Bradyrhizobium sp. AZCC 1610: one gene and its partner. The protein of the gene in region 1 interacts with the protein of each later gene in a pairwise test. Links are inferred from orthologs where the notes say so. Each region holds a gene or a part of one and is shown on either strand. Other genes may lie near its edges.

Region 1 (3,256 bases):
GGTCGAGCAAGAGCGTCACGGTCCCGATCAGGCTCTCACCATCAAATGCGCCGAGAACGATCCGCTCACCCCGGCCGGCAGCGGCGAGCGAGTCGCGCCAGAAAGCCTCGGCCGCCGCCCGTGACAGCGGATGCATGAAGCTGACCGAGCCGCCATTCGCCACGGTTTCGATCAGGATTTCACTAAGCATCGCGCTGATTTCGGGCGAAGGGCTAAGGGCTTTGATCTGGATATCCGACATGAGGATGAATTTCCGCGATGGTCACTTTCGATGATTGACGGTGCGGGCGGAGCGCGCCCGCTTGATCTGCGCAATGCGTTCGACATCCTCGATCTGCAGGTGACGGCCGCGTTCGAGAATTTCCAGCGTGTATTCTTCGTAGGTGAGGCCGAGGCGCTCGGCTTTCCTGATCCGAAATGCGACGATGCCGGGCGAGGGGTTTTTCCAGGCCGCGCGATGCGCCGTTTTCCAGTAGAAATAATTCCCGATTCCCCCGTCGCCCCATTCAGGCCGGTGCTCGTCGAGCGGCGGACCGCCATTGTGGCCGGCGGGAGTGAGGTTTGCCGGATCCGCCGGGTCGGACGGTGAACGCCTGGTTTCGATCTCCGCCATCGCCTGCTAGCTCCGGGCAAGGGCGATGACGTAAGTGCAGGGCACGGCGCTTTCGTTGGCAAACGTCACTTCCGCCGGCGGACCGAATCCGAGGCAGTCGCCGGTGCCGAGTTCGTGGCGCTCGCCGCCATCGATCAGGATGAGCGCGCCCGACAACACCCAGAGGACCTGGCGGATGTGTGCGTAGGATGAGGCGGGCAGCGTCACGCGCTGTTTCGCCGGCATCTCGACCTTGATGATCTCGACGGGATGATCGGGGCGGTTGAACACCTGCGTGCGCAGATAGCCGGTCTCGGGATCGCGCCACACCGGCTGCTCGGCGGCGCGCGAAAGACGCCCACCCTGGCCTTCGGCACGCAGCATCAGGCCGGCGAGGGTGAGATCGAAAGCGCTGGCGAGCCGAACCAGCACCACCGCGGTCGGGCTGACCTCGGCGCGCTCGATCTTGCTGATGGTCGCCTTGGAAACCCCGGAGCGCTCGGCCAGATCCGCCAGCGACCAGCCGCGGCTGTCGCGCTCGAGCCGCAGGCGGTGGGCGAGCCGGGCGCTGAGATCGTCTACTATAGTATCCATCCGTCTATTATAAGAGAAATTGCTGCGACCTCAACTCCGGATTCAAACGTCGCGCGAGAGCCGGGGACAGCCTTGCCGTCGCGCCTGCGGCAATTATCTCCACGGTGGCGGTTGGGGGTGACAATGCCCCGTCCGATCGTGTAACACCGCGCAACTTCAGGAAAACCCGCAAGCTCTTGGTGCAGCCGAAGACCGGCGCGCTTCGCTTGTGACGGAAGGTTTTGAGATGCAGACCGTCATTATCGTCGTTCACCTCATGATCGTCTCGGTGCTGATCGGCGCCGTGCTGCTGCAGAAATCCGAAGGCGGCGGCCTCGGCATGGGTGGCGGCGCCGGCTTTATGTCGAGCCGCGGCACCGCCAATCTCTTGACGCGGACGACGGCGGTCCTGGCGGGACTTTTCTTCCTGACCAGCATGGCACTGGCCTGGCTCGCCGGCGTCGATCGCAAGCCGGCCTCGATCCTCGGCCCCGCGCCGACGACGCAGTCCCAGCCGGGCGGCGCGACGCCGGTCGCTCCACCGACCTCCGGCGGCGTGCTCGATACGCTTAAGAAGGTGGATGAACAGCAGGGCCAGTCGGGTCCGCAGGCGCCGCGTTCGCAATAAAGCAGGGTGGCTATGCAGGGCGGCCGCTACCGTCCTGTATCAGAACTTCCCATCAATGCTTTGATATCGCTCTAAATTTCACGTCACCCACAGCCCGGCGGAATGTTTGCCCGCGCATGCGATTCGTTTTGGCGAATCGGGGCAGTGGCCTTAAAGGTAGAATCCCATGGCGCGGTACATATTCATCACCGGCGGCGTGGTTTCTTCGCTCGGAAAGGGTCTGGCTTCGGCGGCACTCGGTGCCCTGCTGCAGGCTCGCGGGTACAAGGTCCGTCTCCGCAAACTCGACCCCTATCTCAACCTCGATCCCGGAACGATGTCGCCGTATCAGCACGGCGAAGTGTTCGTGACCGACGACGGCGCCGAGACCGATCTCGATCTCGGCCATTACGAGCGCTTCACGGGGCGTCCGGCCACCAAGGCCGACAACATCACCACCGGGCGTATCTATCAGGACATCATCACCAAGGAACGCCGTGGCGATTATCTCGGCGCGACTATTCAGGTGGTTCCGCACGTCACCAACGCAATCAAGGAATTCGTGCTCTCGGGCAACGACGAATACGATTTCGTGCTGGTCGAGATTGGCGGCACCGTCGGCGACATCGAAGGCCTCCCGTTCTTCGAAGCGATCCGTCAGCTCAAGAACGAGCTGCCGCGCGACCATGCGGTCTATATTCATCTGACGCTGCTGCCGTTCATTCCGAGCGCGGGCGAGCTCAAGACCAAGCCGACCCAGCATTCGGTGAAGGAACTGCGTTCGATCGGCATCCAGCCGGATATTTTGCTGTGCCGCACCGACCGTGAAATCCCGAAGGAAGAGCGGCGCAAGCTCGGCCTGTTCTGCAACGTGCGCGAAAGTGCGGTGATCGAGGCGAGGGACGTCGACAATATCTACGCTGTGCCTGAGGCCTATCACGTCGCTGGCCTCGACGATGAGGTGCTGGCCGCGTTCGGCATCACGCCAAAGATTCCGCCGGCGCTGCAGAGCTGGAACGTCATCAACGAACGCGTGCGCAACCCGGAAGGCGCGGTGACCATTGCCATTGTCGGCAAATACACCGGCATGAAGGACGCCTATAAATCGCTGATCGAGGCGCTCTCTCATGGCGGCATCGCCAACAAGGTTAAGGTCAATCTCGACTGGATCGAGAGCGAAGTGTTCGAGAACGAGGACCCGGCGCCGTTCCTCGAGCACGTCAACGGCATCCTGGTCCCGGGCGGCTTCGGCCAGCGCGGCGCGGAAGGCAAGATCCGCGCGGCGCAGTTCGCGCGCGTCCGCGACGTGCCGTATTTCGGCATCTGCTTCGGCATGCAGATGGCGGTGATCGAGGCCGCGCGCAATCTCGTCGGCATCGAGGAAGCGAACTCCACCGAGTTCGGTCCCACTCCCGAACCGCTGGTCGGCTTGATGACGGAATGGCTGCGCGGCAACGAACTGGAGAAACGTTCGAAATCCGGCG
Region 2 (3,730 bases), 3.3 Mb from region 1 along the record:
GCCCCGCTGCCAAGGACAACCAGGTCTCCGGCTCCGCACCGATCGTGTCGTCGAACTCGTTCGACAGCCGCTTCGGGGCGGTGAAGTAAGAAGCGCGACGCGGCTCCCCCGGACTGCACAACAGCACAGTGCCGTCATGCGCCCTGCGAAAGCGGGTGTTCCCTAACGCGTATTGGAAGAACCGAAGCGGTGCGGCGTACTGGATCATCCGCCTTCGCGGATGATGACAGCGGCGCGTGTGATGACAGCGGCGCGTGATGGCGTCAGCGCGCCATCACCGAAAAAATCACCCGTATTTGCCGTGGCAATGCTTGTACTTCTTGCCGCTTCCGCAGGGACAATCCTCGTTGCGGCCGACCTTGCCCCAGCTTGCGGGATTCTTGGGATCGCGATCAGCGTCCGCGACTTCAGGCACCAGCGAGACGTTGGCGAAGGCCATCTCGTCTTCGCCGGTATTGGGATCGAACTTGTGCGCCTCCATCGCCGGCAGCACCGGCTGCTGCTCTTCCGGCGGCACGATCTCGACGCGCATCAATTGCGCCGTCACCGCCTCGCGCAGGTGCGCGGTCATTGCCTCATACAGGCCGAAGGCTTCCGACTTGTACTCCTGCAACGGATCGCGCTGGCCATAGCCGCGCAGGCCGATCACCTGACGCAGATGATCGAGCATGATCAGGTGTTCGCGCCAGAGATGATCCAGCGTCTGCAGCAGAATGGTCTTCTCGACATAGCGCATCACGTCGGGGCCCCACTGCGCCACCTTGGCCGCCATGTGCTCGTCGACGCGCTGCTCGATCCGCGTCAGCAATTCCTCGTCGGCAATGCCCTCTTCCTTGGCCCATTCGTCGACCGGCAGGTCGACGTCGAGCACGCGCTTAAGTTCTTCCTTGAGGCCCGCGACATCCCACTGCTCGGCATAGGCGTGTTCCGGCACATGCTTGACGACGATGTCGTCGATGAAATCATGACGCATGTCCGCAACCATTTCGGCCACGCTGTCGCTCTTCATCAGTTCGACGCGCTGATCGAAGATCACCTTGCGCTGGTCGTTCTGCACGTTGTCGAACTTGAGCAGGTTCTTGCGGATGTCGAAGTTGCGGGCTTCGACCTTCTGCTGCGCCTTTTCCAGCGCCTTGTTGATCCAGGGATGGATGATGGCCTCGCCCTCTTTCAGGCCGAGCCGCTGCAGCATGCTGTCGAGCCGGTCGGACCCGAAGATCCGCATCAGATCGTCTTCCAGCGACAGGAAGAACTTCGAGCGGCCGGGGTCGCCCTGACGGCCGGAACGGCCGCGCAACTGGTTGTCGATGCGGCGGGATTCATGCCGCTCCGAGCCCATGATGTAGAGCCCACCCGGCTTGGTGATGGTCTTGGCCGGCTTGCTGCCCTTGGCGGGCTCGACCTCGACCACGTCCTCGGCCTTCAGCACGATCTCGCGGAAGCGTTCGATGTCGGCCTTGATCTGTTCGATCTTCGTGGCCTTCTCGGCCTCGTCGGTAATGTTGGCGGTCTCCTGCAGGATCCGCATCTCGAGCGAACCGCCGAGCTTGATGTCGGTACCGCGGCCGGCCATGTTGGTCGCGATCGTGATCGCGCCGGGGACGCCGGCTTCGGCGACGATATAGGCTTCCTGTTCGTGGAAGCGCGCATTCAACACCGCAAACAGTTTTGCCGGTTTGCCCGCACGCGCCGCCGCATAGAGCTTTTCCATGCTGGATTCAGAGCCGAAATCGATCTGCTTGTAACCATGCTTCTTCAGGTAATCGGCCAGCACTTCCGACTTTTCGATCGAGGCGGTGCCGACCAGCACCGGCTGCAGCCGCGCATTGGCGCGTTCGATCTCGGCCAGGATCGCGGCGTATTTCTCGTTCTGGGTGCGGTAGACTTCATCGTCCTCGTCGAGACGCGCGACCGGCACGTTGGTCGGGATTTCCACGACCTCGAGCTTGTAGATGTCGAACAATTCGTCGGCTTCGGTCAGCGCCGTACCGGTCATGCCGGCGAGCTTTTCGTACATCCGGAAATAGTTCTGGAATGTGATCGAGGCCAGCGTCTGGTTTTCCGGCTGGACCTGGACGTGCTCCTTGGCTTCCAGCGCCTGATGCAGGCCTTCGGAATAGCGGCGGCCCTGCATCATGCGGCCGGTGAATTCGTCGATGATGATGACTTCGCCGTCGCGGACGATGTAGTCCTTGTCGCGGTTGAACAGCGAGTGCGCCCGCAGCGCCTGGTTGATGTGGTGAACGACGGAGACGTTCTCGACGTCGTAGAGCGATTCACCCTTGAGCTGACCGGCATCGCGCAACAGCGTCTCGATCTTCTCCATGCCGGCTTCGGTCAGCGTCACCGTGCGCTGCTTCTCGTCGACCTCGTAATCGGTCTTGTCGAGCTGGGGGAAGAAGGTGTCGATGGTGTTGTAGAATTCCGAGCGGTCGTCGAGCGGACCGGAGATGATCAGCGGCGTGCGCGCCTCGTCGATCAGGATCGAGTCGACTTCGTCGACGATGGCGTAGAAATGGCCGCGCTGGACCATGTCCTCCAGCCGGTACTTCATGTTGTCGCGCAGATAGTCGAAACCGTATTCGTTGTTGGTGCCGTAGGTGATGTCGCGCGAATAGGCTTCCTTGCGCTCGGAATCGTCGAGCCCGTGCACGATCACGCCGACGGTCAGGCCGAGGAAATTGTAGATCTGGCCCATCCATTCGCTATCGCGGCGGGCGAGGTAGTCGTTGACGGTGACGACATGGACGCCCTTGCTGGCCAGCGCGTTGAGATAGACCGCAAGCGTCGCCACCAGCGTCTTGCCTTCGCCGGTCTTCATCTCGGCGATGTCGCCCTCATGCAGTACCATGCCGCCGATCAGCTGGACGTCGAAATGGCGCTGGCCGAGGGTGCGCTTGGCGGCTTCGCGCACGGTGGCGAAGGCCGGAACCAGGATATCGTCGAGCGTCTTGCCGTCGGCGAGTTGCTGGCGGAACTCGGCGGTGCGGGCCTTCAGCGCCTCGTCGGAGAGCGCGGCGAGCTCGGGCTCAAGCGCGTTGATGGCGTCGACGCGGGACTGATATCCCTTCACCCGCCGGTCGTTGGCGGAGCCGAAAAACTTGCGGGCGAGCGCGCCGATCATGCCAATTCCTGCCTTTGCCGTTACTTGCGTTGCAAGCCGTGACGGGGTCCACCAAATTGCTTATCAACTCACCGTGACGCGTCGCGGCAAACACCCCGATCCGGGGGTCATCCGCCTAATGAGTGGGAATTAAGCAATCCAAGGTTCAACGGCAAAAAACGCAGCAAAATAAGCGCTATCGCCGCCGTACGATCCGGCACAGATATGGCTGGGTTGGGGCCTTGTCAACGTGGGTCCATCTGTCAAGGAATTCATCATTTTGACAGACTTTTCGCGTTGCCAAGGCCGCATGATTGGGCGAGTGTCCCGCCGCCTTTTGCTGCCCCCTTCTTCAAGACAAGGATTTTCCATGACCACCTCGTTCCCGGAAACGAAAACCGGCCTGCGCTTCGGCCTCGCCTCCCTGGCCGCGACGGCCTGTCTGGCTGCGGTTCTGGCCGCCAGCCTGCCGGTTCGTGCCCAGGACAACCCCGTTCTCGCCAAGGTTAACGGTGCGGAGATCCGCCAGAGCGATGTGGCGCTCGCGGAAGAGGAACTCGGCCCGAGCCTCGCGCAAATGGACCCGGCGGCCAAGAAGGACAATGTTCTGGCCTTCCTGATCGACCT

What was found. The genes of interacting proteins can lie anywhere in the genome.
Region 2: the proteins of secG (region 1) and secA interact in binary tests that used the Escherichia coli proteins (3 or more experiments, as listed by UniProt). The link is inferred for Bradyrhizobium sp. AZCC 1610 from one-to-one orthologs.

Annotation. Positions count from the first base shown.
Region 1 is NZ_JAZHRR010000001.1:3,510,850-3,514,105, reverse strand. The notes cover bases 149-3,102. They hold secG (preprotein translocase subunit SecG), read left to right. Parts: upstream 149-1,412; coding sequence 1,413-1,793; downstream 1,794-3,102. Other genes in these bases: V1279_RS17405 (CTP synthase), read left to right, coding at 1,960-3,102; V1279_RS17415 (helix-turn-helix domain-containing protein), read right to left, coding at 620-1,186; V1279_RS17420 (hypothetical protein), read right to left, coding at 263-613; V1279_RS17425 (GNAT family N-acetyltransferase), read right to left, coding at 149-241. In the rest of the region: more of V1279_RS17425, read right to left, coding at 1-148; more of V1279_RS17405, read left to right, coding at 3,103-3,256. UniProt on the Escherichia coli protein: Subunit of the protein translocation channel SecYEG. Overexpression of some hybrid proteins has been thought to jam the protein secretion apparatus resulting in cell death; while this may be true it also results in FtsH-mediated degradation of SecY.
Region 2 is NZ_JAZHRR010000001.1:6,860,565-6,864,294, forward strand. Bases 87-3,514 are described here. They hold secA (preprotein translocase subunit SecA), read right to left. Parts: upstream 3,125-3,514; coding sequence 287-3,124; downstream 87-286. Other genes in these bases: V1279_RS33610 (murein L,D-transpeptidase family protein), read left to right, coding at 87-89; V1279_RS33620 (peptidylprolyl isomerase), read left to right, coding at 3,474-3,514. In the rest of the region: more of V1279_RS33610, read left to right, coding at 1-86; more of V1279_RS33620, read left to right, coding at 3,515-3,730. UniProt on the Escherichia coli protein: Required for protein export, interacts with the SecYEG preprotein conducting channel.